DNA from 3 places in the Methylobacterium sp. 1973 genome. Region 3 is predicted to be linked to each of the others. Evidence: predicted binding sites of a transcription regulator. Region 3 holds the regulator's gene; each other region holds the start of a gene.

Region 1 (10,120 bases), on a different contig from region 3:
CGGCACCGCGATGGCCTTGAGGATGGCGCGGCGGATCATCCGCTTCGTGCCCTCGTCGAGATAGGCGAAGTTGTAGCCGGAGCCGCGCGTGCTTCCTGCCGCGTCGAGGACGGACGCGACGAGCCCCCTGTCCCGTTCGGGAGAGGGAACCTGCGCGTCATCCGGCGCGCGGCCCGGAAGCTCCCGGGAAGCGGAGCCACCAAGGAAGGGGGACATCCCTGTCGCGCTCATTCGGCGGCCTCCTGCATCTCGACGGTCTCGGTCTTGCGCTCGAACTCGGCGCGCAGGCGTCGGACCAGCTCCAGCTCGGCCTGGAAGTCGACGTAGTGGGGGAGCTTCAGGTGCTCGACGAAGCCGGTCGCCTGGAGACTGTCGCAATGGGCCAGCACGAATTCCTGGTCCTGGGCGGGGCTCGCCACCGGCTCGCCGAGCTCCTCCGCGCGCAGCGCCCGGTCCACCAGGGCCATCGCCATGGCCTTGCGCTCGCTCTGCCCGAAGCTCAGCCCGTAGCCGCGGGTGAACTGGGGCGCGGCCGCGCCCGAGCCCTTGAACTGGTTGACCATCTGGCACTCGGTGAGCCGCACCCGGCCGAGCGGGACCGCGAAGCCCAGCTCCTCGGGCACGAACTCCACCGCCACCGCGCCGACCCGGATCTCGCCGACGAACGGGTGGGTGCGGCCGTAGCCGCGCTGCGTCGAGTAGGCGAGGCCGAGCACGAAGCCCTCGTCGCCCCGGGCGAGCGCCTGGAGGCGCAGAGCCCGGTCGGCGGGGTAATCCACGGGCTCGCGGGTGAGGTCGCCCACGGGGGCGCCGTCGTCCGGCGGCGAGGCCTCGATCAGCCCGTCCTGGGCCAGCAGGTCGGTGACCCGCGGGCAGGTTCCGGCATCGGCGCGCGGCTCGGCCTCGGCGGCGGGCTCGGAGGCGGTATCCGCCGCGAGCGCGAAGTCGACGAGCCGGTGGGTGTAGTCGAAGGTCGGCCCGAGCACCTGCCCGCCGGGCAGGTCCTTGAAGGTCGCGGAGACCCGGCGCTCGACCGCCATGGTGCCGGTGTCGACCGGCGCGGAGGCGCCGAAGCGGGGCAGCGTGGTCCGGTAGGCGCGGACCAGGAACACCGCCTCGACCACATCGCCGCGCGCCTGCTTGAGCGCCAGGGCCGCGAGGTCCGGATCGTAGAGCGAGCCCTCGGTCATCACCCGGTCGACGAGCAGCGCCATCTGCTCGCGGATCTGCGCCACGGAGAGTTCCGGAACGGCGGGGTCGCCCCGGCGGGCCTCGGCGAGGAGCCGATGGGCGTTGTCGATGGCGGCCTCGCCGCCCTTCACGGCCACGTACATGGGTCAGGCCTCCGTGACCGTCGTGGAGCGCGGCAGACCGGCCACGCGGCCGGGCGCGGTGAGGATCAGGTCGACGCCCAGCGGAAAGTCGGCGCGGTTCTCGGCGAGCTGCGCCGCGAAGCCGTCCGGCAGAGGTCCCGGCGCGACCCGGACCGTGCCCCGGACGCCCGGGCCGGAGAGGCTCAGCCCCTGCCCGTCCGTGATCGTGTCGAGGGCGAGTACCAGGGTGGTGGAGGTGTCGGGGTAGGCCGGCGTGCCGAGGGCGAACCGGCCCAGCGGCGGGCAGCGTCGAGACTCGCGAACCAGCGCGAAGGCGGCCCGGGCCGGATCGTCGGTGAGCGGCGCGCCGGTGTGAAAGCGCAGGTAAGCCGCGACGTCCGCGGCTTCGGCGAGGGCCGGATCCAGCCAGACCGGCGTGTCGGCGTCGGTGAGCGCCAGTGCGACGGCGGCCAGTTCCGGCGTGAGCGGCGCGGGCGGCGCGAGGAACGGGGCGAGCGGCCGGACGAGCCCGGGGCGGGCGAGGGCGTCCATCACGGCGCGGAAGGTGCCCTGCGCGTCGTGGACCGGATCGGCGAAGCCGGGGGCGAGCATGCTCAATCGTCTCCGCGGGCGAGGGTCAGGAAGTCGACCCGGGTGGCCGCCGTGCGCCGGGCCGCCTGCTGCCGGTCCGCCGCGAGCCGCCGGGCGGCGGGCGCCAGGGCGGCCTCGACCCGGGCGCGCCGGTCCGGGTCCTGCCAGAGGGCGTCGAGGATCGCGGCGAGCCGCGCCTTCGTGCGGTCGCGGCCGAGATGGTAGGCGAAGCCGGCCGGACCGTTCGCGAGGCGGATGGCGGCCCGGGTCACGCTGACCTCGCCGAGGTTGAACGGGCGCCCGTCGCCGCCGATCCGGCCTGAGGCCATCACGAGCCCCGTCTCCGGCGGCCGGAGATCCGCGGCGGCCGGGGTGTCGAGGACCGACAGGGCCGCCTCCAGGTCCGTGCGGCTCGCCTCGGCACAGAGCGCCATCACGGCCTGGCGCGCCCCGATCTCCCCCTCGGATGCCGGATGTCTCGGGCTCGTCGTCATCGCGAATCCCTCCGTCGCTCAGTTGTATAGGTGTATAGACAACTGGCGTGCGCCGCACAAATGAAGTTTGGATGACAGGATGGATGCGCAGGAGCAGGCACCCGGCCTCGTCCGGGGCGAGGGTCTGACGGCGTGGCGACAGATCGCCGACGCGCTGACGGCCGAGATCGCGGCGGGGCGCTATCCGCCGGGACAGCAGCTGCCCGCCGAGGCCGCCCTGGCGGCGCGCTTCGCCGTGAACCGGCACACCGTGCGACGTGCCCTCGCGGCGCTCGCCGAGGGCGGGCTCGTGCGCGCCAGCCAGGGCCGGGGCACCTTCGTGGAGGAGGCACCCCTCGCCTACCCGATCGGGCCGCGCACGCGGTTCTCCGAGATCGTCGCCGGGGCCGGACGCGAGGCCTGGGGCGACCTCGTCGCCTCGACCACGGTCCCGGCCGGGCCCGAGCAGGCGGCAGCCCTGGCCCTCGCCCCCGGCGCGCCGATCCTGGAGCTGCTGACGGTCCACCGGGCGGACGACGCCCCGCTCTCGACGGCGCTGACCTGGCTGCCGCTGCCGCGCTTCGCAGGCTTCGCCGAGGCCTATGCCGAGCGCGGCTCGATCACCCGGGCCTTCGCGGCCTGCGGCCTGCACGATTACACCCGGCTCTCGACGCGCATCCGCGCCCGGCCGGCCGATTCCGCGGAGGCGCAGCGCCTCGACATCGCCCCGGGGCGGGTCGTTCTGGTGGTGTCGAGCGTCAACATCGATCCCGCCGGCGTTCCGATCCAGGCGAACCGCACCCTGTTCGCCGCCGACCGGGTGGAGCTGGTGATCGGCGGGTGATCGGCGGTTTATCGGGCCGGCGACTCAGCGCGCCGCCGGCCCGATGATCGCCCGGCGCAGGCGGGTCGAGACCCAGTCGATCGCCGCCACGGTGACGAGAATCATCAGCACCAGGAAGGCGACCTGCTGCAGCTCCAGAACGCGGATCAGCTCGGTGAGGTACTGACCGATGCCCCCGGCGCCGACGATGCCGATGATCGTCGCCGACCGGGTGTTCGACTCGAAGAAGTACAGGACCTGGCTCGCCAGCACCGGCAGGACCCCGGGGATCAGCCCGAAGCGGATGCGGTGCAGGCGCGAGCCGCCCGAGGCGACGACGCCCTCGCCGGCACGCTTGTCGCAGGTCTCGATCGCCTCGGAGAACAGCTTTCCGAGCGCCCCGAAATCCGAGCACGCGATGGCGAGCGCCCCCGCGAAGGGGCCCAGGCCCACGACGTTGATCCAGATCAGCGCCCAGATCAGCACGTCCACCGAGCGCATCACGTCGAGGCCGCGGCGGACGGCGAACCGCGCGAAGGGGTTGGGCACGACGTTCCGGGCCGCCAGGAACGCCACCGGGAAGGCGAAGACCGCCGCCGTCAGCGTGCCCAGGAAGGCGATGCCCAGGGTCTCGCCCAGCGCGTGCAGGAAGGTCCAGAACTGGCCCTCCGGGGACGGCGGCAGCATCAGCACCGCGAAGGTACCGAGCCGCCCGAGCCCGTGGAGGATCCGCGCCATCGAGAAGTCGAGGCGCCAGTAGCCGAACGCCGCGAGCCCGATCAGGACGGCGAGCAGGGCGGCGAGCCGCGCCCGCCCCGGCCAGTCGGTGCGGAACTGCGCGGGGTAGCGCGCGCGCAGGCGGGCGAGGTCGGCCCGGGCCGCCGCCCGCAGGGCCTCGGGACGCGGGCTCATCGGGCCTGCTCCGCGCCGATCAGGCGGTGACGGACCCGCTCGGTGGCGAGGTCGATGCAGAACACGGTCAGGATGATCAGCACGAGGATCGCGCTCACGTCCGCGTAGTAGAAATTTCGGATCGCCACGAGGAATTCCTGGCCGATGCCGCCGGCGCCGACAAAGCCCATCACCCCGGCCCCGCGCACGTTGATCTCGAAGCGCAGCAGCGCGTAGGAGGCGAAGTTCGACAGCACCTGCGGCAGCACCGCGAAGCGTACCGTCTGGACCCAGGTGGCGCCCGAGGCCGACAGGCCCTCGACGGGCCGCATGTCGATGTTCTCGACCACCTCGGAGAACAGCTTGCCGAGCGCCCCCGTGGTGTGGATCGCGATGGCGAGCACGCCCACCATCGGGCCGAGCCCGAAGGCGATCACGAAGATCAGGGCGAACACCACCTCGGGGACGGTGCGGCACAATTCCAGGAGGCGCTTGGCGCCGACGCGCAGCAGGCGCGACCGCACGAGGTTGGCGGCGGCCACGAAGCTGAGGGCGAAGCCCGCGAGCCCCCCGAGCAGCGTCCCGAGATAGGCCATGAGCAGGGTCTCGCCCAGCAGGCCCAGCCATTTGGGCAGGCCCCAGTACCAGCTGCGGACGTCCTCGAGCGGATGCTCGAGGCTGATCGGCGGCAGGATCTGCTGGATGTAGGCGGTGAACTTGCCGATGTTCTCGGCGAAGACCAGCGGCCGCACCTCGGCGACCAAGCCGGCGACCAGGGCGAGCGCCGCCACAAGGGCGAAGCCCGCCAGCGTGCGGCGGCGCGCAGCGCCGGTCGCCGCCGCGTAGAGACCGGAGAGGGCGGCTTCCCGCTCCGGCGACAGGGGTGTCAGACCGCGCAAGGCGGGCGGGCCCGGATCAGGACTTCCGGCGCTGCTCGTCGTTGAACCGCAGCATGTCGATGATCGGCTGATAATCCTTGAGGGTCACCGGCGTCAGATCCTGATCCTTGCCGTCGGAGAGACGGTCGAAGGCGGCCTTGTCGGCCTTCGGCAGGGCCACGAAGGCGTCGCGGATCCTGGCCTTCAGGTCGTCCGGCAGGCTCGTCAGCATGGCGAAGGGCCCCTCCGGCAGGAAGTCGGACTTGAACACGACCCGGAAGTCCGATTGCTGCATCGGCGTGCCGTCGGGCTTCTTGAGCATGCCCTTGGCGGCCATGCGGGTGACCATCGTGTCGGTCTCGGAATTCCACAGGTTGGCGGCGGCGTCGGCCGTGCCCTGGGTGAGCGCCAGCACGGCGTTCTCGTGGCTGCCCGCGTAGAAGGTCTTGCCGAAGAACTTCTCCACGTCGTAGCCGGCCCGCTTCAGGAAGAAGCGCGGCGCCTGGTTGCCGGAGGTCGAGTTCGGATCGACCAGGGCGAGGTTCTTGCCCTTGAGATCCTCGACGGTCTTGTAGGGGCTGGAGGCCAGAACGTAGACCACCGAATAGTAGCCCGAGGCGCCGGTCTCGTGCTTTTGGTTGACGATCGGCTCGATCTTCACGCCGGTCATCACGGCCCGCGCGAAGGAGGCCGGTCCGTACCACGCGATCTGGATGTTGCCGGCCCGCTGGCCCTCGATGACGGCGGCGTAGTCGCTCGCCACCCGCAGCTTCACCGGCACGCCGAGCGTCTTGGTCAGGTAGGCGGTGAGCGGCGCCCAGCGGTCGGCGGTGCCCGAGGCGTTCTCGGCCGGGATCACGCCGAGCGTCAGCTCCGGATACTGGGCCTTCCAGTCCTGGGCGGCGGCCGGCAGGCCGAGGAGGGCGAGAGCCGCGGCGGCGCCGGCGAGAGTGCGTCGGGTGATCATCGTGTCGTCCTTCGTGACGGCGTAGGGCAGGAAGTTCGGCCGGCCGGAGGCCGGTCGGGCGTTTCCCGAATGGTTGTTGGGGCTTGGAGGGCCCGGATCAGGCGCCGAGGGCGGCCTCGCGGACCGGCCGCGCCGGCACGAGACCGGGCCGGCCGGGCATCGCGGCCCGCTGCTCCGCCTCGCGCTGCGCGGAATCGTCCAGCACCTCGCCGGCCTCCAGGCCGTAGAGCCGGCGCGCCACGTCCTCGGTGAGGTCGAACGGTCCGCCCTCGAACACGACCCGCCCGGCCGCGAGTCCCACGAGGCGGTCGCAATAGGCGCGCGCGAGGTCGAGGGAATGCAGGTTGCACAGCACCGTGATGCCGTAGCGCCGGTTCACCTCGGCCAGCGCGTCCATCACGAGCCGGGTGTTGCGCGGGTCGAGGGAGGCCACCGGCTCGTCGGCGAGCAGGATCTCGGGCTCCTGCACGAGGGCGCGGGCGATGGCCACGCGCTGCTGCTGGCCGCCCGACAGGCCGTCGGCGCGCTGGCCGGCGAACTCGCCCATGTCGAAGCTCTCCAGGGCGGCGAGCGCCATGGCCCGGTCTTCGGCGGACCATTGCCGCAGCAGGGAACGGTAGCTCGGCACGTGGCTGAGCCGGCCCATCAGCACGTTGGTCATCACGTCGAGGCGGCCGACGAGGTTGAACTGCTGGAAGATCATGGCGCAGCGGGTCCGCCATTCGCGCAGGTCGCGGCCCCGCAGGGTGGTGACCTCACGGCCGTCGTGGAGAATGCGCCCCGAACTCGGGTCCGCCAGCCGGTTGATGAGGCGCAGGAGCGTTGACTTGCCGGCGCCCGACCGGCCGATCACGCCGACGAAGCTGCCGGGCTCGATCCGGAGCGACACGCCGTCGACGGCGCGCCGGTCGCCGTACTGGCGCGTGAGATCCTCGATAACCAGCATGCCACCATCCGCCGGGGAATGGCCGCAGGTAAACGCCGATTTCACGACGATTGGATGACGAATACAGATCGGTTATGTTTGCCGGCACAATTATTACATTTTGATAGCCGGCTTAAACTTCATAGCGCTCGAGGAATGCTTCGATGGGCAGGCCGCGGAAATCCGGAAGCGCCCGGCGCAGCCGTTCGTGATCCCAGTCCCACCATGCCAGGCGCATCAGACGTTCTGCGACGGCCTCGGGGAAGCGGCGCCGGACCGGTTTGGCGGGATTGCCGACAACGATCGTGTAGGGTTCGACGTCGCGGGTGACGATGGCGCCCGCGCCGACCACGGCGCCGGTGCCGATGGTGCGGCCGGGCAGGACAACGACGCCGTGGCCGATCCAGACATCGTGGCCGATCGCCACCGGGCTCGCCCGGCGCCGGTCGAAGAAGGCGGGCTCGTCGGACTCCTCCGGCCAGTAGGCGCGTGCCCGGTAGGTGAAATGCGCCTGCGACGCGCGCTCCATCGGGTGGTTGCCGGGATTGATCCGCACGCTGGCGGCGATCGAGCAGAACTTGCCGATGGTCGTGTAGATCACCTCGCAATCCTGACCGATGTAGGAATAATCGTCGAGGATCGTCTCGGTGAGGCGGGTTCGCGCGCCGACCTCCGTGTAGTGGCCGAGGCGGCAATCCACGACCCGGGCGCTGGGATCGCGTGCGGGTTCGAGTCCGAGGGGACGGTCAACCACGAGGCTCTCCGAAGGGCAGGCGCGCCAGGAGCCGGAACGGGCCGGACCCGTCCTGGGTCAGGAGGCACACGGCGTCGATCACAAGGGGCTCCGGCCCCGCGGCGGCGTAGGCCTCGGACAGGCGCCGGTGCCAGGCTTCGCGCTCCGCCTCCGGCAGGGCGTCGGTCAGGGTCATGTGGAAGCGGAAGGCCTCGAACACGTACGGGTAGCCCCAGCGCGCCAGCAGCGCCCGCCCGCGCGGGTCGAGGCGCTCCGGGCGGCGCTTGACGCGCTCGGCCTCGGTGAGCGGCGCACGGAACGGGTCGAGGGCGGCGACGCACTCGGCGGCGAAGAGCCCCAGCTCCGGCGGGGGAGCTTCCGGCACGAGGGCGAGGAACGGCCCGAGGGCGGCGACCCGGAGCGGGCCCACCGCCACCGGCAGGTGCGCGGCCGCGAGGTCACGGGTGGCGGCGACGAGATCCGCCTCCGTGGTGCCCGCCGCGAGGCGCAGCGGCGCCTTGAGGGTGGCGTGGAACCCGTAGATCCGGGCCCCCGCCGTGACGGCGGCGAGGTCGCTCAAGCCCTCCGGGTGCGGGACCGACGCCCCCGAGACGGGGTCGGTGCCGAGGACGGACCGGCCGAAGACCTCCAGCCGGGAACCCGGGGCGGGCAGGCAGTAGAGAGCGTAGCGGCGCGACACCTTTCGGCCTCCGATCGTCGGCCGCCGTCAGGCCGTCGGCGCGTAGGGACGCGCCTCGGCGGCCCGCCGGGGGCGCACGTCCATGGCGTTGCCCCGCCACACGATGGCGCTCTGCATCCAGGCGCCGAGCCAGATCGCCGGGATCAGGGCGTCGCGCACCAGGAAGGCCGCCAGCAGGCGGGGCGAACGGTGCCAGCCCGCGCGGATCGCGAGCCGGTGTTCGGCGGCATAGCACAGGCCGGCGAGGCCGGCAGCGCCGACGAGGCCCGTGAAGCTGCCGGCCCAGAGGGCGATGAGAAGCGCCGGCAACAGGACACCGCTGCCGATCTCGGGAGCGAAGAACAGCGGGAAGGTCACGCGGCGCAGGCGCGCCCAGCGCAGCTGCCGCGCCCAGACCTCCTGGAAGCCGCGCGGCCCGAGCGGCTGCTCGAACGGGCTCGCCACGAGGTGGACCCGCTTGCCGGCGGCCCGGACGAGCTTGGTGGCGGCCGCGTCCTCGGCGATCTCGGCCGCGAGCGCCTGCAGACCGCCCTGCGCCTCAAGAAAGGGCTTGTGCCACAGCATGCTCTTGCCCTGCGCGAAGCCCAGCCCGAACGCCTCGGCGGCGTATTGCCAGCGAGCCTGCAGGGTGTTCAGGAAGGCGCATTCCACCTCGGCCATGAAGCTGCCCGGGCGCGCCCCGGCGGGGGTCGAGCAGACGAGGCCGGTATCGTCCCGCCACGCCGCCTGGAGCCGCTGGAGGTAGTCCGGCGGCATGGCCACGTTGGAATCGGCGAGCACCACCCAGTCGTGGGCGGCGGCCTGCCAGCCCCGCAGGCAATTGTTGAGCTTCGGGTTCTCGCAGAGGCGCTCGTCGCCGAGGATCAGGCGGGCGGGCACGCGCGGATGGGCCGCGATCAGCCGCCGGACCATCGGCACGATCGGGTCCCCGGGGTCGGCCACGCAGAAGATCAGCTCGTAGGACGGGTAGTCGAGGCGGAAGCTCCGGGTGAGCATCTCCTCGCTGTAAGCCTCGATCCCGTGAAGCGGACGGACCAGGGAGACGGGCGCGCCGTCCGGAAACCGCGACGGCCCGTGGCTCCGGCCTAGGCGCCGGCCCGCGACGCCGATGCTGACGATCTGGACGAGGGCCAGAAGCGCGCCGAGGGACAGGGCCGGCACCGTGGCGTCAAGCATGCGGATCCCTCGATCGATGAAGCGAGCGGTCCGGTCCGCTAGCGGCCGGACCGCGTCAGGCGTGTGACAGAGGCGACGTCGTCCGGCGTGTTCAGAACCGGAGGGTGAAGGTGCCCTTCACGGCCTGATCCTGTGCGCGGGCGCCGGTCTGGCCGGTATAGGCCACGCCCAGGGTCGCGTTCGGCGCCACCGCCAGATCGAGCCCGACCTGCGCCACCAGCGCGTCCCGGTCGATCGGCACGCCCGCGCTCAGGAAGGCCGGGCCCGTGCCGAACCGCAGCAGGGCCGTCGGCACCACGTCGCCGAACGCCCGCCGGTAGCCGACCAGACCCCGCAGCGTCACCGGAAGACCCAGCCCCAGCTCCAGGCCCGTCTGCGCCCGCACCCCCACGGTCGCCGCGCCCAGATCGTAGTCCCGCGCGACGCTCGCCAGCGCCGCCGCGCCCCCGGTCTCCGCGAAGGCGTCCCGCCGGATGCCGACATACGCCCCGCCGACGAACGGCTCGACGTAGGAGGCCGCCGGCGGCACCGGCACCGCGACGCCGTCCCTCGACACCAGAGCCGCCGGAGCCGGCTGGCCGAGCGCGATCCTCCAGCCGATCTCGCCGAAGCCCTGCACCGTATAGCCGCCGCCATGGCCGCTCAGCGTG
Region 2 (10,120 bases), on a different contig from region 3:
AGCACGCGCTGGGCTGCACCCTGCTCACCCGCGAGCCGCGCGGCATGCGGCTCACGCCGGCGGGCGAGACCCTGCTGCACCACACCCGCCGGATGCTGGCGAGCGCCGAGCAGATCGCCCTGGAACTCGCCGAGCACGCCCGGGGCGTGCGCGGCTTCGTGCGGGTGCTCGCCAACCTCTCGGCCATCGTGGAATTCCTGCCCGAGGACCTGCAGGCCTTCCTGGCGGAGCAGGCCGGGATCCGGGTCGACCTCGAGGAGCGCCCGAGCGGCGGCGTCGTGGCCGGCGTCGAGGAGGGACTCGCCGATCTCGGCCTCTGTGCCGACAACACCGACACCCGCAGCCTCACCGCCTACCCGTACCGGAGCGACCGCCTCGTCCTGGTGATGCCCGCCGGGCATCCGTTGAGCCGCCGCGGCGCCGTCGCCCTGGCCGATACCCTCGACTACGACCATGTCGGGCTGCACGCGGAGAGTTCGATCTACGCCGCCCTGCGCGACGAGGCCCGGCGCCTCGGCCGGCCCCTGCGTCTGCGCATGCACGTCCCGAGCTTCGACGCCATCTGCCGGATGGCGCAGGTCGGCCTGGGCCTCGGGACCGTCCCGGAACATGTCTACGCCCTGCTCGGACCGCCGATGCGGCTCGCCGCGGTGCCGCTCACCGATCCCTGGGCGGCGCGCACGCTGCGCCTCGTGGTCCGGCCCGGGCCGGTATCCCCGGCGGCGGCGCTCCTCTTGGACCATCTCCGGGCCGCCGGGCGCTGAGGTTGCGTTCTCCGCTCGCGAACGCACGATGATGCATGGCGTTTGGACTTCGCGGCGGGAACGGCCGTATTTTCCAGGCAACCAAAGATGGAGGAAAGCCGTGTCCGGTCCGCTCAGCGGTATCCGCGTTCTCGAGCTTGGTCAGCTGATCGCCGCGCCCTTCGCCACGCGGCTGATGGCCGAATTCGGCGCGGAGGTCATCAAGGTCGAACCCCCGGGTGAGGGCGATCCCCTCCGGAAGTGGCGCAAGATGCACGAGGGCACCTCGCTCTGGTGGTACCTGCAGTCGCGCAACAAGAAGTCGATCGCGGTCAATCTGAAGTCTCCGGACGGTCTCGACATCGTCAAGCAGCTCGCCAAGAGCGCCGATGTCGTGGTCGAGAACTTTCGGCCCGGCGGTCTGGAGAAGCTCGGGCTGGGCTGGGACGTGCTCTCGGCGCTCAACCCCAACCTCGTGATGGTCCGCATCTCGGGCTACGGCCAGACCGGGCCCTACCGCGACCGGCCCGGCTTCGGCGCCATCGGCGAGTCGATGGGCGGCATCCGCTTCACCACCGGTAGCCCGGAGGCTCCGCCGGCGCGGGTCGGCGTCAGCATCGGCGACACCCTGGCCTCGCTCCACGGCGTCATCGGCGCGCTGATGGCCCTGCTGCGGGTCAAGACCGGACAGGGCGCGGGCCAGGTCATCGACGTCTCGCTCGTCGAGAGCGTGTTCAACGTGATGGAGAGCCTCGTTCCCGAATACGACCTGCTGGGCGAGGTCCGCACCCGCACCGGCGGCGCCCTGCCGGGCATCACCCCGTCGAACACCTATCCGACGCGGGACGGCGGCTACGTGGTCATCGCCGGCAACAGCGACCCGATCTTCCGCCGCCTGATGACGGCAATCGGCCGGCCCGACCTCGCCGACGACCCGGCGCTCCGCAACAACGAGGGCCGCTCGCAGCAATCCGCGATGCTCGACGGCACCATCGCCGACTGGTCGAAGACCAAGACCGTCGAGGAGGCGCTCGCCGTCCTCGACGCCGCCGACGTGCCGGCCGGCCGGATCTACTCGGTGGCCGACATCGTGGCCGATCCGCACTACCAGGCGCGCGACATGATCCTGCAGGCGGAACTGCCCGGCGGGACCGCGGTGAAGATGCCCGGCATCGTGCCGAAGCTCTCCGACACGCCCGGCGAGGTCCGATGGCAGGGGCCGGCGCTGGGCGCCCACACCGATTCCGTGCTCGCCGAGCTCGGTCTCGACCCGGCGCGCATCGCCGCGCTGCGCGAGAAGGGAGCCGTGGCATGAGCGGCGACACGCTGATCGTCCAGGAGGTCGCCACCCGCGACGGCTTCCAGATCGAGCCGGTCTTCGTGCCGACGGCGGAGAAGATCCGCCTGATCGACGCCCTGGCGGCGGCCGGCTTCAGCCGGATCGAGGTCTCCTCCTTCGTCTCGCCGAAGGCCGTGCCGGCGCTCGCCGACGCAGCCGAGGTCTTTTCCGGGATTCGGCGCCGGCCCGGGACCGTTTACGTCGCCCTGGTGCCGAACCCGAAGGGCGCCGAGCGGGCGCTCGCCGCCAAGGTCGACGAGATCAACCTCGTCGCCTCCGTGAGCGAGACCCACAACCGCGCCAACATGGGCATGAGCCCGGCCGACTCGATCGCCGGCTTCGCCCGGATCATGGATTCGGTGCGCGGCGCCCCGGTCAGCACCAACGCCACGGTGGCGACCGCCTTCGGCTGCCCGTTCGAGGGCGACCAGCCGGTCGACAAGGTCGTCGCGCAAGTGGAGCGCTACCTGTCCCTCGGCATCGACGGGGTGACGCTGGCCGACACCACCGGCATGGCCAATCCCCGGCAGGTGGGCCGCCTCGTCGCGCGGGTCCTGCCGCTGGTCGGCCCCGGGCGCCTGACGCTCCATTTCCACAACACCCGCGGCCTCGGCCTCGCCAACGTGCTGGCCGCCTACGACGCGGGCGCCCGCCGCTTCGACGCGGCGCTCGGGGGCCTCGGCGGCTGCCCGTTCGCGCCCGGCGCCACCGGCAACATCTGCACCGAGGACCTCGTCAGCATGGCCCACGAGATGGGCGTGCCGACGGGCCTCGACCTTCCGGCGCTGATCGGCCTGTCGCGGGATCTGCCTCGCCTCGTCGGCCACGACGTGCCCGGCCAGGTCGCCAAGGCCGGACGCCCCTGCGATCTCCACCCGGCGCCAGCCAAGGCCGCTTGAGAGTGCGTTGACCCTGCGGCCGCGATCCCGCGCCACGCGAGGGAGATCCTGGTCGCGCCCTCATCCTGAGGTGCCGGAGCACAGCGGAGGCCTCGAAGGAGGTCCCCAGGCATCGCGCTTCGGACTGGAGGGCTCCTTCGAGACGGCTTCGCCGCACCTCAGGATGAGGGCGCGGGTTGGAGGCGCCCAGTCGAACAGGCTCTGAGCTCACCCGGGGCAAGCCGCCCGTCCGAAGGCGGCGCCCCCCACCACGTGTCCGAAAACAACAACACGGAGGAAACCATGACCGCAGCCCTGTCGGGTTCGCCGGCCGCCGTCGAGGCCGGTGCGGTGACGGAGACGAGCGTCGTCCGCAAGGTCGCGTGGCGGCTCATGCCGCTGATCATGATCTGCTACATGTTCGCGTTCTTCGACCGCATCAACATCAGCTTCGCCAAGTTCCAGCTCCAGAGCGACCTCGGCTTCAGCAACGTCGCCTATGGGCTCGGCGCGAGCATGTTCGTCGTCGGCTACGTGATCTTCGAGGTGCCCTCGAACCTGATGCTGTACCGGGTCGGGGCGCGCCGCTGGATCGCCCGGATCATGATCTCCTGGGGCATCGCCACCGCGCTGATGATCTTCATCCGCAGCGAGTGGCACTTCTACGCCCTGCGCTTCGTGATCGGCGCCATGGAGGCGGGTTTCGCGCCGGGCATCCTCTACTACCTCACCCTGTGGTTCCCGGCCTCGCATCGCGGGCGGATCACCAGCTTCATGTTCGTGGCCTCGGCCTTCTCGGGCATCTTCGGCGCGCCGGTGGCGGGCCTCATCCTCGGTGGTCTCAACGGCGTCGGCGGCCTCGCCGGCTGGCAATGGCTGTTCTTGGCGGGCGGCCTGCCCTGCCTCGTCCTCGGCCTGCTCGTGCTGACGCGCCTCGACGACCGGATCGCCGACGCCCGCTGGCTCTCGGAGCCCGAGAAGGCGCTCCTGTCCAGCCGCATCGCCCACCACAACCGCGAGATCGGCGACCATTCGCTCCTCGGGGCGATCCGGCAGCCGGGCTTCCTGATGATCGCGCTGATCTACTTCCTGCTCCAGATCGGCTCGTATGGCCTCAACTTCTGGGGGCCGGACCTGATCAAGACCGCGAGCGGCGGCCAGGCGGCCTCGGTGGGCTTCCTCACGGCGATACCCTACGTCTGCGGCGCGATCAGCATGGTCGTGATCGGGCGTCTCTCCGACGCCTCTGGCGAGCGGCCGAAATTCGTCGCGGGCCTCGCCATCACGGCGGCGCTCGGCTTCTTCGGCGCCGGCCTGTTCGACAAGCACATCGTGCCGCTGATGTTCGCCCTGGCCCTGCTGGGCGCCGGCATCGTCGCCTCGATCCCGACCTTCTGGACGCTGCCGGCCAAGCTCGTCACCGGCGTCGGCGCGGCGGGCGGGATCGCGCTGATCAACACGCTGGGCCAGTTCGGCGGCATCGTCAGCCCGGTGATGGTCGGCTGGGTGAAGGATCTGACCGGCTCGACGACGCCGGCCCTGTACGGCATCGGGGTGCTCTGCCTCGTCGCCGCCGGGCTCGCGCTCTTCGCCATGCCGGCGAGCCTGCGCCGGAGCGACAGGGCGGCCTGATCCGGCCGCATCGGGCGTCCCGGGCCGACGGGCTACGGGACGCCCACCAGGGCCGCCTGCCGATACGCGCGGGGCGCTGCCCGTGGGCGCTCCCTGAAGCGGCGGGCGAAGTGGGCTTGGCCGGCGAAGCCGCAGCCGCAGGCGAGCAGGCCGATCGACAGGTGCGCGCAGGCCGGATCGGCCAGCCGCCGGGCGGCGGCTTCCAGATGGGCCTCGGCGCGCTGGACCACGACGCTGCCGTTGACGGGCTGGGGCACCTCCCGGGCCAGCCGCTCCGAGAGACCGGCGATGATCAAGTCGATGCCGATCTCCGTCATGCGCGCGGCTGCGGCTGCCCCGAGCCAGTCGCGGATACGGATCAGCTCGCTGAAGACGCTCATTGCCAGGCTTTCGGATGCGCGATCGGTGCCGACGGTCAGGGCCGTGTAGAGCCGGGCCGGTCCGAACCGCGCTCCAGACGGTCGCGCGGCACATCCAGGATCCGGCGACTGTCCGTCTCCGTCATCACCACCAGCGGCTGACGGTCGACCACGACGAGGGAACCGACCTCCGCGCGTTCCCGCTTGGCCGCAAAGGGCTCTGCTCGGAGCGTCCGAAGCTCGACCGTCATGAGGGGGGGCGGAGATGATCTCCCGCCACCGTCGGACGCTGTCCTGCGGTGGAAGACCGACGGTTGAGAACAGAGTCAGCACGGATCGATCCCCGCGACGCCGGGATGGGGGAAGAGAGCGGTCGGCTGCGGGACGTCGTCGGGCGGAGCAGATCCCGCACGGCCGTGCCCGGACCCGGCAGACGGCACCGGTGAACCGTCCCGGGCTGGAGCCCGACAGGCGGCCGCCGACGCCGAAAATGAGTTCGGATGCCGATCTTCGCGGCCGAAAACAGTGAATGCCGCGGTAACCAATTCGAGGATCGGTAGCCCTGCGCGAAGGATCAAAAAACCTCGCGCGCACGGACAAACCCCGGCCCGCTCATATTGTATATTATCTGCAACCTCAAGAATTGGCGCGATATCAACTTGAGGTAGCGATTCTCCGGCCTTCCATCCGGCACCCTGATCAACGCCTGCGGTCCCGGTTCACCCCGACCGGCAGTCGTGGATCAGGCGCATGGTGCCGGGCCTTTCAATGGTGATGTCTCCTATGGATAACCTCAGCGCAGCCCGTTCAACGTTCATGTTGGAGAAGGTCGGCGCCATCGTCGCCGCCTACGTCTCGCGCAACGCGATCGACGTTGGGGCCCTGCCGGCTCTCATCGACCAAGTGCATTCGGCGATCGCAGTCCTCCGCCGCGACCCGTCGGGTTCGGGGGCAGGCGGCCTGAGCCAGGAGCAGGTCGACGCCTCGATCCAGGAAGCGGGCCTGATCAGCTTCATCGACGGCCGCGCCTACCAGACCCTGAAGCGCCACCTGACCGCCCACGGCCTCACGCCCGAGCGCTACAGGGCCAAGTACGGCCTGCCGGCCGATTACCCGATGGTCGCCCCGGGCTATGCGGCTCGGCGTTCCGAGATCGCCCGGGCGATCCAGCTCGGCCACAAGGCGGGGTGAGTGATGGTGCCCGCCTCGTCCCCGGGTCCCGCCCGGACCCACAAGCCTCCCCCCGGGGCGGCCTCGAAGGATGCGCTGTACCGCATCGCCGGGATTCTCGACGTGCCGGTGGCGAGCTTCTTCCCGGATGCCGACCGGCCCGATACGGCCATCGCCCAGGCGGCCGACCTCGTCTCGGCGTTCGTGGCGATCGAGAATCCGGCCGCGCGCCGGACCTGCCTGGCCTTCGTGCGGGCGATGGCGGGTTCCTGAGGGGGCCGACGGAAGCCGGAGACCGGGCTGCTCCCCATGGGATGACGCCCGGTCTCCGGCCAGCCGGCCAGACGCCGGATCAGAACATGTGGCGCAGGAGGTAGAACAGCACGGCCGCGAGGGTGATCGCCGCCGGCAGGGTCAGGATCCAGGCGAGTGCCATGTTGCGCACGGTGGCCATCTGCAGGCCCGAGCCGTTGGCCGCCATCGTCCCGGCGACACCGGATGACAGGATGTGGGTGGTCGAGACCGGCAGGCCGTAGAGTTCGGCCAGCCCGATCGTGCCGGCCGCGACGATCTCCGCCGAGGCACCCTGCGCGTAGGTCAGGTGGGTCTTGCCGATCTTCTCGCCCACCGTGACGACGATGCGTTTCCAGCCGACCATGGTGCCGAGGCCGAGGGCGAGGGCGACGCAGACCTTGACCCAGCCCGGGATGTAGCGCGTGCCGTCGTTGAGCAGGCCCGCGTAGCGCTTGAGGGTCGCCTTGTCGGCCTCCGAGAGATCGGCCCCGGAGCCCGGCAGCACGCGCACCGCGTCGGCGGCGAGGTACATGTCGCTGCGCAGGTTCTGGGTCTGGGCGGCCGGCACCGTGCGGATCGCGCCGTAATTCTTCACGCTGGCGGCAATGTCGTTCGCGAGCGCCGCCAGCGCGGCGTAGACGGGCGGCGCGTTCAGGTCCTTCGTCTTCAGCGCTTCCGTCACGGTCCGGCGCGCGGCGGCGGCGTCCGGCACCTCCGCGCCGGGCGCCCGGGCGGAGAACACCGCGCCCGCCGCCGTCGAAGCCTGCACGAAGGCGGGCGTCGTGTCGTCCGCCATGGTGCGGTTGAGCGCGTAGGCGGTGGGGGCGGCGCCGATCAGGATCAGCATGATCAGGCCCATGCCCTTCTGCCCGTCGTTGCCACCGTGGAAGAACGAGACCAGCGTGCAGGTGAGGATCAGCAGGCCGCGGATCCACAGGGGCGGCGGCGCTTCGCCCTTCGGCGCCGCGTAGAGATCCTTGCGGCGCACCGCGAATTTCAGGGCGAGCAGCAGCAGCGCCGCCAGCACGAAGCCGCAGATCGGCGAAAACAGCAGCGCCTTGAAGACGTTGAGGGCCTGGCTCCAGTCGACGCCCGCGGTGCCGTCGCCGCCGTTCATCAGCTGATTGGCGAGGCCGACGCCGAGCACCGAGCCGATCAGCGCGTGGGACGAGGAATTGGGCAGCCCGAACGCCCAGGTTCCGAGGTTCCAGAGGATCGCCGCCAGCAGCAGCGCGAAGATCATCGCGTAGCCCGCATGCGAGCCGACATTGAGGATCAGTTCCACCGGCAGCAGCGTCACGATGGCGTAGGCCACGGCGCCCGAGGAGAGCATCACGCCGAGGAAGTTGAAGATGCCCGACCAGATCACCGCGACGAGCGGCGGCATCGAGTGGGTGTAGATCACCGTGGCGACCGCATTGGCGGTGTCGTGGAAGCCGTTCACGAACTCGAAGGCGAGGGCGATCAGCAGGGCGAGGCCGAGCAGCGCGAAGGCGCCGTAGGCGAGGGGCGCCTCGCCGACGGCGTTCATGTCCGCGATCAGGCTCACCACCGCGTAGCCGAGGCCCGCCACCAGCACGAGGAGGAAGGCGATCACCCCGCCGAGATGCAGTCCGTGGTCGAGGCGCGGGCCCCCTACCTGCCGGCCTGCGACCGCGCCCGACGGCGCCACGGCGGAATCGGACATGAACCCTCGCGCGGAATCATTCGTGATGGTGAGCCGGGATTAAAATGTGCCCGTGACGGTCGGGTGACGTCGATCCCGCGTCCAGCCTCGCGCAACGGCATCCGGCCGAAGCGATTTGCGGGATTTCGTCCCGTCCCCAGTGTCCGGGCCGTCCCAGTGTTCGGGCCGCCGAGGATGGGCGGTCTGTGCAGGGCCCGTTGCGATGACGGACGGCCATCGCCCTGATGCTCAGGTCATGACGGCACGCGCTGCAGGGTCAAGACGAAGATGAGTCATGATGTGATTTGTGCCGGCAAAGTTTTGATCCTGTTGCTGGCAGGATACAAATGTAAGTTTTTAGATTTGTGACTGGATTATGACGAAGGCGAGCGCGTAGAGTTCGCTAAATCTCCGGCTCGCAGGCTGAATCGCCGCGCGCTTTGGGGGTTGGCATGACATTTCGATATGGCGTCTCGATCGTGGCCTTGGCGGTCGCTGCCTTCGGACCGGGCGCGCAGGCACAGACGGCCAACACGACCGCTTCGGACGTCAACGTCCTCAATCTGCTGGCGCCGTACCTGACGCTCAATACGACGGCGACCGGTCAGCAGACGCTGCAGCTCAACCTGGCGCAGTCGATCGCGATCAACACCGCCGCGGGGCTCGCCCAGCAGCAGCTCGCGATCAGCGACAAGAACCTGCTGGGCTCGGCGCGCAACGACCTGTCCTCGGCCGGGCTCGGGACATACGGCGTGGCTGCAAATCTCGCGGGCGGCCTGCCGGCCCAGACGCCGATCAACGGCATCGTTCCGCAGCAGCTCGTCGGCGGCCTGGGTGCCCAGCTCGGCCCGATCTACCAGCGCGGGGTCGAGCAGGGCGCGAGCGGACCCCTGGGCAGCGTGGTCAATCTGCTGGCCGGTGCCTACGGTTTCACAGGCAACAACCTGGGCGTCGCCAAGAACTACTATGCCAACGGCGCGGCCAACAATCCGAGCGTGACCCCGGCCAACTACGTGGCGGTGCCGGCCGTGGCGCCGGCGGGCTACAGCCTGCCCATCGCCAACGGGCTGCCGAACACGACCAACAGCGTCTACGACCTCGCCTACGGCGTGACCAACACGCAAGCCGGCCAGGATGTCTACGGTTCCTCGCGGCCCGTCCAGGCGGCGCCGGCCCGGTTCAACACCTTCGACCCGACCGCGCTCAACGGCATCGCCACGAACCCGTCCTTTCCGAGCGGGCACACCACCTACGCGTTCACCGACGGCATCCTGCTCGCGATGCTGGTGCCGCAGCAGTACCAAAGCATGCTGGCCCGGGCGGCCGACTACGCCAACAGCCGCATCGTCCTGGGCGTGCACTACCCCCTGGACATCATCGGCGGACGGGCGCTCGCCACCTACGACCTCGCCCAGGCCTTCACCAACCCGGCCTATATCAACAACGCCGCGGTGACTGGCACGGCGATCAACCTGCCCGCCCAGTTCGTGGCGGCCCAGAGCCAGCTGCAGGCCTACCTCGCCGCCCAGTGCGGCAACACCGTCGCCGCCTGCGCGGGCAGCGCCGCCAACGCGGCCGGGAATCCCTACGTTCCGTCGGCCGGCAACCAGGCTGCCTACCAGCAACGCCTCACCTACGGCCTGCCGACCCTCAGCTTCGCCCAGGCGCCCCGCGAGGCCGCTCCCGCCGGCGGGCCGGACGCCTCGATCCTGCTCGCGCCGCTCTACGGCGGATCGACCGCCGCCGCGCGGACCCTCGCGCCCACCGGCGGCCTCTACGGCCAGCTCGCCACCAGCACGATCAACCAGATCCTGGTCAACACCGAGACCAACGCGCTGGCCGCCTTCTACGGCAGCCCCCTCAGCTACTGGAGCCGCCTCGACCTCTATGCGGCCGCCGGGTATTTCGGGAACGTCACCGGCACCCTGCGCATGGACGCCACCGACCGCCTCGGCATCGATGTCGGCATCGGACAGGGCGGCGCGCTCTACGCCAACGGCACCATCGCGGGGACTGTCTTCGTGGGCGCCGGCGGCCTG
Region 3 (10,120 bases):
ACGCGGCGTGGCATGTCTGAGGAATAGGCCAAATCCGGCGGCGTGATAAGATTGTTAGCGATCTTTTAGGCACCGCACCCGGGCGCCTCCTCTGAGGACGGGGTGTTGCGGCGTGGGAGCGGCGGGCGCTAGGCTCGCCTCATGACTGAGCCCCGTCCGCCCCAGCCGCGTCAGCGCTTCCAGAGCTTCGACGACCCGAGCCACCGGAAGGGCGCCGAGCGGATCGAGGCCTTGCGGGCCGCCCTCCGCGAGCACGGGATCGACGGTTTCGTCGTGCCCCGGGCGGACGAGCACCAGTCCGAATACGTTCCGGCCGATGCCGAACGGCTGGCTTGGCTCACCGGCTTCACCGGCTCTGCGGGGACGGCCGTGATCCTGATGGAATCCGCGGCGCTGGTCGTCGACGGCCGCTACACCCTGCAGGCGCCCGAACAGGTCGATACCGGCATCCTCACGGTGGTGCCGCTGGTCGAGTCGACGCCGGAAGCCTGGATCGGCGTCAACCTCAAGAGGGATCAGGTTCTGGGCTACGATCCCTGGCTGCATACACCCGACGGTCTCGCACGCCTGGAGCGGGCCGCCACCCGAGCCGGCGGCGCGGTGCGGGCCGTGCCGAACCTCGTCGACGCCGTCTGGGCGGGCCGCCCGAGGCCCCCCGCCGGGCCGGTGGTGCTCCATCCGGATGCCCTGTGCGGCGAGGCCTGCACCGACAAAATCGCCCGGATCCGGGCGGCCCTCGCCGAGGGCGGCTGCGATGCCCTGGTCATCTCGGATCCGCACAATCTCGCCTGGGCCTTCAACCTGCGCGGCTCCGATGTCGGTCACACGCCCCTGGCCCTCGGCTACGCCATCCTGCCGCGCGAGGGGTTGGCGCGGCTGTTCCTGGTCTCGCCCGAGGTCGATCCGGCACTGCGCGCGGTGCTGGCCCCGATCGCCGAGATCTTGCCCCGGGCGGAACTGGACGACGGGCTGGGATCCCTCGCCGGCGTGCGTGTCCGCCTCGACGCGGCGACCGGCGCCGTCGCCCTGAAGGAGAAGATCGAGGCTGCCGGCGGCACCGCCGATGTCGGCAAGGATCCGATCACCGGCATGAAGGCGGTCAAGAACGCCGCCGAGATCGCCGGTGCGCGCGCCGCCCATGTCCGCGACGGGGCGAGTGTCGTGCGGTTTCTTGCCTGGCTCGACGGTGCGGCCGCGGCCGGAGGCCTCACCGAGATCGCCGCCGTCGAGGCCCTTGAGGATTTCCGCGCGGCGGGCGGCGATCTGCGCGAGGTCTCGTTCCCGACGATCTCGGGATCCGGGCCGAACGGCGCGATCGTCCATTACCGGGTGAGCCGCGCCACCGACCGGACGGTCCGGACCGGCGAGTTGTTCCTGATCGATTCCGGTGCGCAGTATCCGGACGGCACCACCGACATCACCCGCACGGTCGCGGTGGGCACGCCGAGCGCCGAGATGCGCGACCGTTACACTCGGGTTCTGAAGGGCCACGTCGCGATTGCCCGGGCGGTGTTTCCTGTCGGCACGACCGGCGCTCAGATCGACGCCTTCGCCCGGGCGCCGCTCTGGCAGGCGGGGCTCGACTTCGATCACGGCACCGGCCACGGCGTCGGCGCCTTCCTGTCGGTGCACGAGGGACCGCAGCGGATCGCCAAGACCGGCACGGTGGCGCTGGAGCCCGGCATGATCCTGTCGAACGAGCCGGGCTATTACGCCCGCGGCGCCTACGGAATCCGGATCGAGAACCTCGTGCTGGTCGAGCCCCGCACGATCGCGGGCGGCGAGCGCCCGATGTTGGGCTTCGAGACCCTGACGCTCGCCCCCTATGATCGGCGGCTGATCCAGCCGGACCTGCTCGAACCGGAGGAGCGCGCCTGGATCGATGCCTATCACGCCCGGGTGCGCGAGACCCTGGCGCCCCGGGTCGATGCCGGGACGCGCGACTGGCTGGAGCGTGCGACCGTGCCGCTCGCGGACTGAGCGATCGGCGTGGGATCCCGGGCGCGGCCCGTGGTAAGACCCACCGCCATCGAAACGCCCGCGCTGGCCCGGATACACCGCGCGTGAAACCGCGCCCGCCCTGCGCGCGAAGGGACAGCATGATCCGCCGCCTCGCCATTCTGATCCTGGCCTTCGCCGCGAGCCTCTCGGCCGCCGCAGCCCAAGGGGTCCCGCAGGGCTTCCGCACGCCGGCCGACCTCGTGCGGGCGAGCCTCGTGGCCGAGCCCGCCGCGGTCGCCGGCGCACAGCCGTTCACGCTGGCGGTGCGGATGCAGATCAAGCCCGGCTGGCACGTCTACTGGCGCAACCCGGGCGATTCCGGACTGCCTCCGGAGGTGACCTGGACCCTGCCGGCCGGCTTCAACGCCAGCGCGATCCGGTGGCCGGCGCCGGAGCGCATCCCGATCGCGACCCTCATGAATTACGGCTACGAGGGTGAGGTCACGCTCCTCGTGCCCGTGACGCCGCCGCCGAGCCTCGACCCGGCCAATCCCGTTCAGATCCAGGCGAAGCTGACCTATCTCGTCTGCGAGACCGAGTGCGTCCCCGGTTCGGCCGATCTCGCCCTCACCCTGCCGGTGGGCAAGGCCGAGCCGGACCCGGCCAACGCCGCGCTTTTCGCGCGCGCCCGGGCTGCCCTGCCCGCGCCGGCGCTCTGGCCCCTGCGCCTGTCGAGCCAGGGCGACACGCTGCAGCTCGATTTCGCCGCGACCGGCCTGAAACCGGAATCCATCCGGAACGCCGCCTATTTCCCCTATGCCGAGACGGCGATCGACAACGCCGCCGCGCAGGTGATGACCGTCGACGAGACCGGTCTGCATCTGACCATCGCGCGCAGCAGCCCGACCGATCCTTTGCCCGCCGCCCTGCCCGGCGTCCTGACGATCGACGAGGTCGGCACGGACGGCACCCGCCGCCTCGCCTTCGCGTATGGTGACGAGCCGGTGCTTCCTGCCGTCGCGGCCGCGTCGAGCGCGCCGAATCCGGCCGGAGCCCCGCCGGCCGTCGCCGAGTTCGACGCGCTGACCCTCGCAACCGCCGCGGCCTTCGCCTTTCTGGGCGGCCTGATCCTCAACCTGATGCCCTGCGTCTTCCCGGTGCTGTCCATCAAGGTGCTGAGCCTCGTGCGGCATGCCGGCGAGGGCCCGGCGCGGCTGCGGCTGCACGGCCTCGCCTACACGGCCGGCGTGCTGGCGAGCTTCCTCGGCCTCGCATCCCTGCTGATCGCCCTGAAGGGTGGCGGGGCCGCGATCGGCTGGGGCTTCCAGCTGCAATCGCCCGCCATGGTCGCAGCCCTCGCCTATCTGCTGTTCGCGATGGGCCTGAGCCTGTCCGGGGTGGTCCATGTCGGCGGCCGGCTCGCCGGCCTCGGAGACGGCCTGACCCGGCGTGCCGGCCTGAGCGGCTCGTTCTTCACGGGCGTGCTGGCGACCCTGGTGGCGACCCCCTGCACGGCGCCGTTCATGGGCTCGGCGGTGGGCTTCGCGCTGACGCAGAGTGCCGGTGTCGCGCTCGCCGTCTTCGCGAGCCTCGGCCTCGGCCTCGCCCTGCCCTTCCTGGTGCTGACCCTCTGGCCGCCGGCCCTGCGGGCGCTGCCGCGGCCGGGCGCCTGGATGGAGACCCTCAAACAGGTCCTGGCCTTCCCGGTCTACGCCACCGTGGCCTGGCTGATCTGGGTTCTGGCCCAGCAGGTCGATCCGCGTGGGCTGCTGGCGGCGCTGATCGGCCTCGTCCTCGTGGGCTTCGCCGCCTGGGCCTGGGAACACGGCCGCGCCGCCGCGCCCGGGGCGGGCCGGGTCGCGCGGGTCGCTGCGGCCCTCGCGCTGGTCGCCGTGGCGGCCCTCGCCGTGACCCTTCCGCGGGACCGCGCCGCGCCGTCGGCGCAGGCCGCCGCCGACGGGGTCGAGCCCTTCACTCAAGCGCGTCTCGACGCCCTGGTGGACGCGCACCGCCCCGTCTTCGTGGACATGACCGCCGCGTGGTGCATCACCTGCGCGGTGAACGAGGCGACCTCCCTCAACACCAAGGCCGTGCGGGCCGCGATGGCCGAGCGCGGCGTGACCTACATGAAGGGCGACTGGACCAACCAGAATCCCGAGATCACCCGTCTGCTGGAGAAGCACGGGCGCAGCGGCGTGCCGCTCTACCTCCTCTATACCGGAACCGGAGCGCCTCAGGTGCTTCCGCAGATCCTCACCGAGGGGACGGTTCTGACGGCGCTCGACGCCGTGCCGGTCGCGTCCGGCCGGAGCGCGGCGCTGACCCGCTGAATCTGCGCGAGGCCCGGGGGCCCGCCGGGCCTCGCAGCATCCGCCGGCCTCGAACGTCCCCGGCTCCCTTCGCTGCACGCGGGCGGGCGGCGCGGCCGACCGGCCTCCGGCCCGAAACGCTTTGTCCCGGAACGCTTCGCGCCCGTCTCAAGCGTCGAGCGAGAACGTCTCGTCGAAGGCGTAGCCCGAGCCGCGGACCGTACGGATCGGGTCGGCTTGACGCGGGCCGTTCAGTGCCTTGCGCAGCCGCCCGACATGGACGTCGACCGTGCGCTCGTCGATGTAGACGTCGTGTCCCCAGACCCCGTCGAGGAGCTGCTCGCGGGAGAAGACCCGGCCCGGCGCCAGCATCAGGAATTCCAGCAGACGGAACTCTGTGGGGCCGAGATGCAGCTCCTCGCCGCCGCGGCGGACGCGATGGCCGGTGCGGTCGAGTTCGAGGTCGCCCGCCGCCAGCCGGTCCGAGACATGGGCGGGCTTGGCCCGGCGGAGCAGCGCGCGGATCCGGGCGAGCAGTTCCGGGACGGAGAACGGCTTGACGATGTAGTCGTCGGCGCCCGTCCCGAGGCCGCGGATCCGGTCGCCCTCCTCGCCCCGGGCGGTGAGCATGATCACGGGCAGCCGCTCGGTCTCCCGGCGCGCCCGGATCCGCCGGCACAGCTCGATGCCCGACAGGCCGGGCAGCATCCAGTCGAGCAGGACGAGATCGGGGATCCGCTCCGCCAGGAGCAGCTCCGCGTCGTCGCCGCGAGCCGCGGAATCCACCAGAAAGCCCTCGGCTTCCAGATTGTAGCGCAGCAGCGTGGTCAGCGCCTCCTCGTCCTCGACGATCAGGACTTGCATGCTCACGTTCGAAGATCCGTTCACGAAGCGGCGCCATACGGCCTGCAGGCGCGCCGACTCTCCTTGGAGCCGGCGGGCAGGCGGAGGGTGCAGGAGGCGCCGCTCAGCCTCAACCCGCACGCTCCGATTCTCCGGCGGCGCCCCACAGGAGCGCGCGCAGGCCGACGCCTGGACCGGGGGCGGCCCGCTTACGGAGCCGGCACCCCGTCCACGGTCGCGTAGTTCGACGCATCGTTCTTCGGCCGATCGCCCGCCAGGGCCTCGCCCGTGGCGAGATAGTGGATCGTCTCGGCGATGTTGGTGGTGTGGTCGCCGATCCGCTCGACGTTCTTGGCGCAGAACAGAAGATGCGTGCAGAACGAGATGTTGCGCGGATCCTCCATCATGTAGGTCAGGAGCTCGCGGAACAGCGAATTGTACAGGGCGTCGATCTCGCCGTCCCGCTCCCAGACATCGTGGGCTGCCTGGACGTCGCGGCTCGCATAGGCGTCGAGAACGTCCTTGAGCTGGCCCTCCGCGAGGTCGCTCATGTGGCGCACGCCGAGAACGATCTTCTGGGCCGGCGCCTGATCGGAGATCGCCACCACCCGTTTGGCGACGTTCTTGGCGAGGTCGCCGATCCGCTCGAGGTCGCCGGAGACGCGGATCGCCGAGATCGTCTCACGCAGATCGATCGCCAGGGGCTGACGCCGGGCGATCAACAGCACGGCGCGCTCCTCGATGTCCCGCTGCAGGGCGTCGAGGCGCTTGTCGGCGACGATCACCGCCTGGGCGAGCGTATCGTCCCGGCGCACGAGGGCGTCCGTCGCCTCCGCGGTCATCTTCTCGGCCACGCCGCCCATCTCCGAGATCGAGCGACGCAGGTTCTCCAGGTCGGTGTCGTAGGAGGTGACGATATGGCCGGGCATGGCGAATCCTTCGATGGGTCCCGGGGGCGGCGCTCCGGGGAGGCCCTCGGGGACCCGCCGGCCCTCCGCGGATGCGGCGACCGGACGGCCTTCCCCGAGACCGGAGCGTTCAGGCAGACTAGCCGAACCGGCCGGTGATGTAGTCCTGGGTGCGGCGTTCCGTCGGGTTCATGAACATCCGGTTGGTCGGACCGAACTCGATCAGCTGGCCCAGATACATGAAGGCGGTGAACTGCGAGATGCGCGCCGCCTGCTGCATGTTGTGGGTGACGATCACGATGGTGAACTCGTCGCGCAACTGCTCGATCAGCTCCTCGATGCGGCCGGTGGAGATCGGGTCGAGGGCCGAGGTCGGCTCGTCGAACAGGATCACCTCCGGGCGCTGCGCCACCGTGCGGGCGATGCACAGGCGCTGCTGCTGGCCGCCCGACAGGCCCGTGCCCTGCTGCTTGAGCTTGTCCTTCACCTCGTCCCAGAGGGCGGCCTTGCGCAGGGAGGCCTCGATCCGGCCGTCGAGTTCGGATTTCGGCAGCTTCTCGTAGAGGCGCAGGCCGAAGGCGACGTTGTCATAGATCGACATCGGGAACGGCGTCGGCTTCTGGAACACCATGCCGATGCGCGAGCGCAGCTCGTTCAGGTCGATGGAGGGGCTGAGGATGTTCTCCCCGTCCAGGAGGATCTCGCCCTCGGCCCGCTGCTCCGGATAGAGGCTGTAGATCCGGTTGAAGCAGCGCAGCAGGGTGGACTTGCCGCAGCCCGAGGGCCCGATCAGCGCCGTGACCTGCCGGTCGTGGAAGTTGAGGTTGACGTCCTTCAACCCGTGGAAGCTGCCGTAGTAGAAGTTCAGGCGCTTCACGGCGATCCGCACGGGACCGCCCTCGTCGGCGCGGTTGCGGTTCAGCTCGACCGTGGGGATCGCGGAGGCGGCGTTCATCGTCGTGTCCTCGAAGGGTCTCAGCGCGAGGTCTGCGGCTTGATCACAAGGCGGGCAATGATCGACAGCACCAGGATGGTGGCGGTGATCAGAAGCGCGCCGGCCCAGGCGAGGCCCTGCCAGTTCGGATAGGGCGAGAGGGCGAACTGGTAGATCATCACCGGCAGGTTCGCGACGCCACCCATCAGGTTGGCCGAGAACCAGGAATTGTTGTTGAGGGCGGTGAACAGCAATGGCGCCGTCTCGCCGGCGATGCGCGCCAGGGCCAGGATGATCCCGGTGACGATGCCGGCCGAGGCCGCCCGCCACGTGACGTTGATGATCACCGTCGAGGGCGGCGCCCCGAGCGCCGCGCCGGCCTCCCGCAGGGTTCCGGGGACGAGCCGCAGCATGTCCTCGGTGGTGCGGACGATCACCGGAACGGCGATGATCGCGAGCGCGACGCCGCCGGCCCAGCCCGAATAGGTGCCCATCGGCCGCACCATCAGGGTGTAGACGAACAGGCCGATCAGGATCGACGGCGCCGAGAGCAGGATGTCGTTGAGGAAGCGGATCAGGGCCGCGAGCTTCGAGCCGCGCCCGTACTCGGCCAGGAAGGTCCCGGCCATGACGCCGACCGGCGTCGCGATCACGATGCCGATCCCGGTCAGGACGAGGCTGCCCAGAATGGCGTTGGCGATGCCGCCGCCCTCGGATCCGGGGCCCGGCGTCGGGTTGGTGAACAGGGTCGGCGTGAAGCCGCGCACGCCCTGGACGATCAGCATCACCAGGATCGAGCCCAGGACCAGGGCGCCCACCAGCGTCGCCCCGGTGCAGGCAACCCGCAGCGTGCGGTCGGCGATGCGCCGGCCCTGACGGACCCGGCCGGAGCGGCGCCGGGGCGCCGCGGTCATCGTGGGGGAGGCGTCCATCGCGCGTGCTCCTCAGGCGGCCTGGACGCGGCGCGTCAGCAGCCGGGCGATGATGAGCACCACGAAGGTGATCACGAACAGGATGCAGCCCAGAGCCATCAGGGCGTTGAGCTGGAGGCCGTCAGCTTCGTTGAACTCGTTGGCGATGCGCGACGCGATGGTCGAGCTCGGATCGAAGATCGAGGCCGAGAGGCGGTTGGCGTTGCCGACCACGAAGGTCACCGCCATCGTCTCGCCCAGCGCCCGGCCGAGGCCGAGCATGATCGCCCCGATGATCGAGACCGAGGCCTGCGGCACCAGCACGTGGCGCACCACCTCCCAGGTGGTGCAGCCGATGCCGTAGGCGCTCTCGCGCAGCACGGTCGGGATCTGGTCGAGCATGTCGCGGGCGATCGAGGCGATGAACGGCACGATCATGATCGCCAGGATGATCCCGGCGGTGAAGACGCCGACGCCCGAGGGCACCCGGGCGTAGAACAGCGTGCCGACGATCGGCATGCCCTCGACGAGGTTCGAGACCGGGATCTGGATGTAGCGCGCGAAGAGCGGCGCGAACACGAACAGGCCCCACATGCCGTAGATGATGCTGGGCACGGCGGCGAGCAGCTCGATCGTCATGGCGACCGGCTTGCGGGCCCAGCCCGGGCAGAGCTGGGTGAGGTAGACCGCGATCCCGAGGGAGACGGGGACGCCGATCAGGAGCGCCAGGAAGGCGGAGGCGACGGTCCCGATCACCGCCACCAGGGCGCCGTACTGCTCGGTCCCGACGTTCCAGGCGCTGGAGGTCAGGAATCCGAAGCCGAATTCGCGGAAGGCGGGCCAACCGCCGTAGAGGATCGAGCCCAGGATGCCGGCGAGGACGAGCAGCACCAGCAGCGCTGCGGCATACGAGGAGGTCCGGAACAGGGTGTCGAGGCTCCGGCTCGGCGCCTTCCGCGCCGTCGCGGAACGGGTTCGGCCGAGGGCGATCGATTCTGTCAAAGCGGGCATCCGCTGTTCTCTGCGAAGAGGGCGTGGTAGCGCGGGGCGTTCCGAGAAGCGAGGGAGGAGGTTCGCACCTCCTCCCGGCCACGCTCACATGTTGAAGACAGGCTTACCGTCCTTGCCCTTCACGTCCTTCCACTCCTGGTGGATCAGCTCGACGACGTTGTCCGGCAGCGGGACATAGTCGAGGTCGACGGCAAGCTTGTCGCCGTTCTTGTAGGCCCAGTTGAAGAACTTGAGCACATCGGCGGACTTGGCCGGATCGACGGCATCCTTGTGGACCAGGATGAAGGTCGCCGCCGTGATCGGCCACGCCGCCTCGCCCGGCTGGTTGGTCAGGGAGATGCCGAAGCCCGGGGTCGCCTTCCAGTCGGCGCTCGCCGCCGCGGCCTGGAACGCCTTGTCGTCGGGCTGCGGATACTTGCCGGCCTTGTTCTGCAGCAGGGCGTAGGAAAGCTTGTTCTGCTTGGCGTAGGCGGACTCGACGTAGCCGATCGCGTTCGGGACCTGCTTCACCGTGGCGGTCACGCCCTCGTTGCCCTTGCCACCCTGCCCCACCGGCCAGGAGATCGTCGTGGCGGCGCCGTATTCCTTCTTCCAGGGCTCGGAGACCTGGGACAGGTACGTGGTGAAGATGTTGGTCGTGCCCGACGCGTCGGAGCGGTAGACCGGGGTGATGTTGGAGTCGGGGAGCTTCAGCCCGTCATTGAGTTTCGCGATCCGCGGATCGCTCCACTTGGCGATCTTGCCGGCATAGATGTCGGCCAGCACGTCGCCGGTGAGCTTGAGCTTGCCCGGCTCGATCCCGGGGATGTTCACCACCGGCACGACGCCGCCCATCACGGTCGGGAACTGGACGAGACCGTCCTTGGCGAGCTGCTCGGGCTTGAGGGGCGCGTCGGTGGCGCCGAAATCGACCGTCTTCGCCTGGATCTGCTTGATGCCGCCCCCGGAGCCGATCGACTGGTAGTTGAGGCCCGAGCCGGTCTCCTTGCGATAGGCCTCGGCCCACTTGGAGTAGACCGGGAAGGGGAACGTAGCCCCGGCGCCGGTGATATCGGCGGCGAGCGCCGCGGACGCCAGCTGAACCGTCGCGAGGCCGACGGCGAGCGCGTAAGCGAAGGGTCTCAAGGGATTCTCCGTTGCCGTCGGGCAAGAGCCTGCGCTGCCCTGCCGGCAAGCCCATGCCCGCGGCAGAGCTCTGCGGCCGATCTTCCGAAGAGACCCAGCGCCGGCCGCCCGATGGAGGGGCGCATACGACAGGCAGAT

The links. Region 3 encodes PhoB, which activates phosphate uptake and scavenging genes when phosphate is short. Its sites were predicted from a motif close to TGTCATNNANCTGTCAT; they were not measured.
Region 1: phnC (phosphonate ABC transporter ATP-binding protein) is a predicted target of PhoB. The motif match lies at 6,926-6,942, and genes of this name have one in related genera.
Region 2: ABIC70_RS22545 (inorganic phosphate transporter) is a predicted target of PhoB. The motif match lies at 8,155-8,171, and genes of this name have one in related genera.

Annotation. Positions count from the first base shown of each region.
Region 1 is NZ_JBEPLA010000013.1:138,792-148,911, reverse strand. It holds gene ABIC70_RS22610 (alpha-D-ribose 1-methylphosphonate 5-phosphate C-P-lyase PhnJ) at 1-216, opposite strand, end outside; gene ABIC70_RS22605 (carbon-phosphorus lyase complex subunit) at 228-1,334, opposite strand; gene phnH (phosphonate C-P lyase system protein PhnH) at 1,338-1,925, opposite strand; gene phnG (phosphonate C-P lyase system protein PhnG) at 1,928-2,398, opposite strand; gene phnF (phosphonate metabolism transcriptional regulator PhnF) at 2,478-3,221, shown strand; gene phnE (phosphonate ABC transporter, permease protein PhnE) at 3,246-4,112, opposite strand; gene phnE (phosphonate ABC transporter, permease protein PhnE) at 4,109-4,990, opposite strand; gene phnD (phosphonate ABC transporter substrate-binding protein) at 5,007-5,936, opposite strand; gene phnC (phosphonate ABC transporter ATP-binding protein) at 6,034-6,882, opposite strand; gene ABIC70_RS22565 (LbetaH domain-containing protein) at 6,995-7,615, opposite strand; gene ABIC70_RS22560 (DUF1045 domain-containing protein) at 7,608-8,294, opposite strand; gene ABIC70_RS22555 (glycosyltransferase) at 8,322-9,470, opposite strand; gene ABIC70_RS22550 (autotransporter family protein) at 9,562-10,120, opposite strand, start outside.
Region 2 is NZ_JBEPLA010000013.1:127,620-137,739, forward strand. It holds gene ABIC70_RS22510 (LysR substrate-binding domain-containing protein) at 1-764, shown strand, start outside; gene ABIC70_RS22515 (CaiB/BaiF CoA transferase family protein) at 865-2,058, shown strand; gene ABIC70_RS22520 (hydroxymethylglutaryl-CoA lyase) at 2,055-2,981, shown strand; gene ABIC70_RS22525 (MFS transporter) at 3,264-4,592, shown strand; gene ABIC70_RS22530 (helix-turn-helix domain-containing protein) at 4,625-4,972, opposite strand; gene ABIC70_RS22535 (Ros/MucR family transcriptional regulator) at 5,768-6,142, shown strand; gene ABIC70_RS22540 (hypothetical protein) at 6,146-6,394, shown strand; gene ABIC70_RS22545 (inorganic phosphate transporter) at 6,474-8,102, opposite strand; gene ABIC70_RS22550 (autotransporter family protein) at 8,534-10,120, shown strand, end outside.
Region 3 is NZ_JBEPLA010000014.1:66,548-76,667, forward strand. It holds gene ABIC70_RS22975 (hypothetical protein) at 1-14, opposite strand, end outside; gene ABIC70_RS22980 (aminopeptidase P family protein) at 142-1,980, shown strand; gene ABIC70_RS22985 (protein-disulfide reductase DsbD family protein) at 2,100-4,271, shown strand; gene phoB (phosphate regulon transcriptional regulator PhoB) at 4,419-5,114, opposite strand; gene phoU (phosphate signaling complex protein PhoU) at 5,303-6,022, opposite strand; gene pstB (phosphate ABC transporter ATP-binding protein PstB) at 6,141-6,956, opposite strand; gene pstA (phosphate ABC transporter permease PstA) at 6,977-7,867, opposite strand; gene pstC (phosphate ABC transporter permease subunit PstC) at 7,880-8,857, opposite strand; gene pstS (phosphate ABC transporter substrate-binding protein PstS) at 8,942-9,982, opposite strand.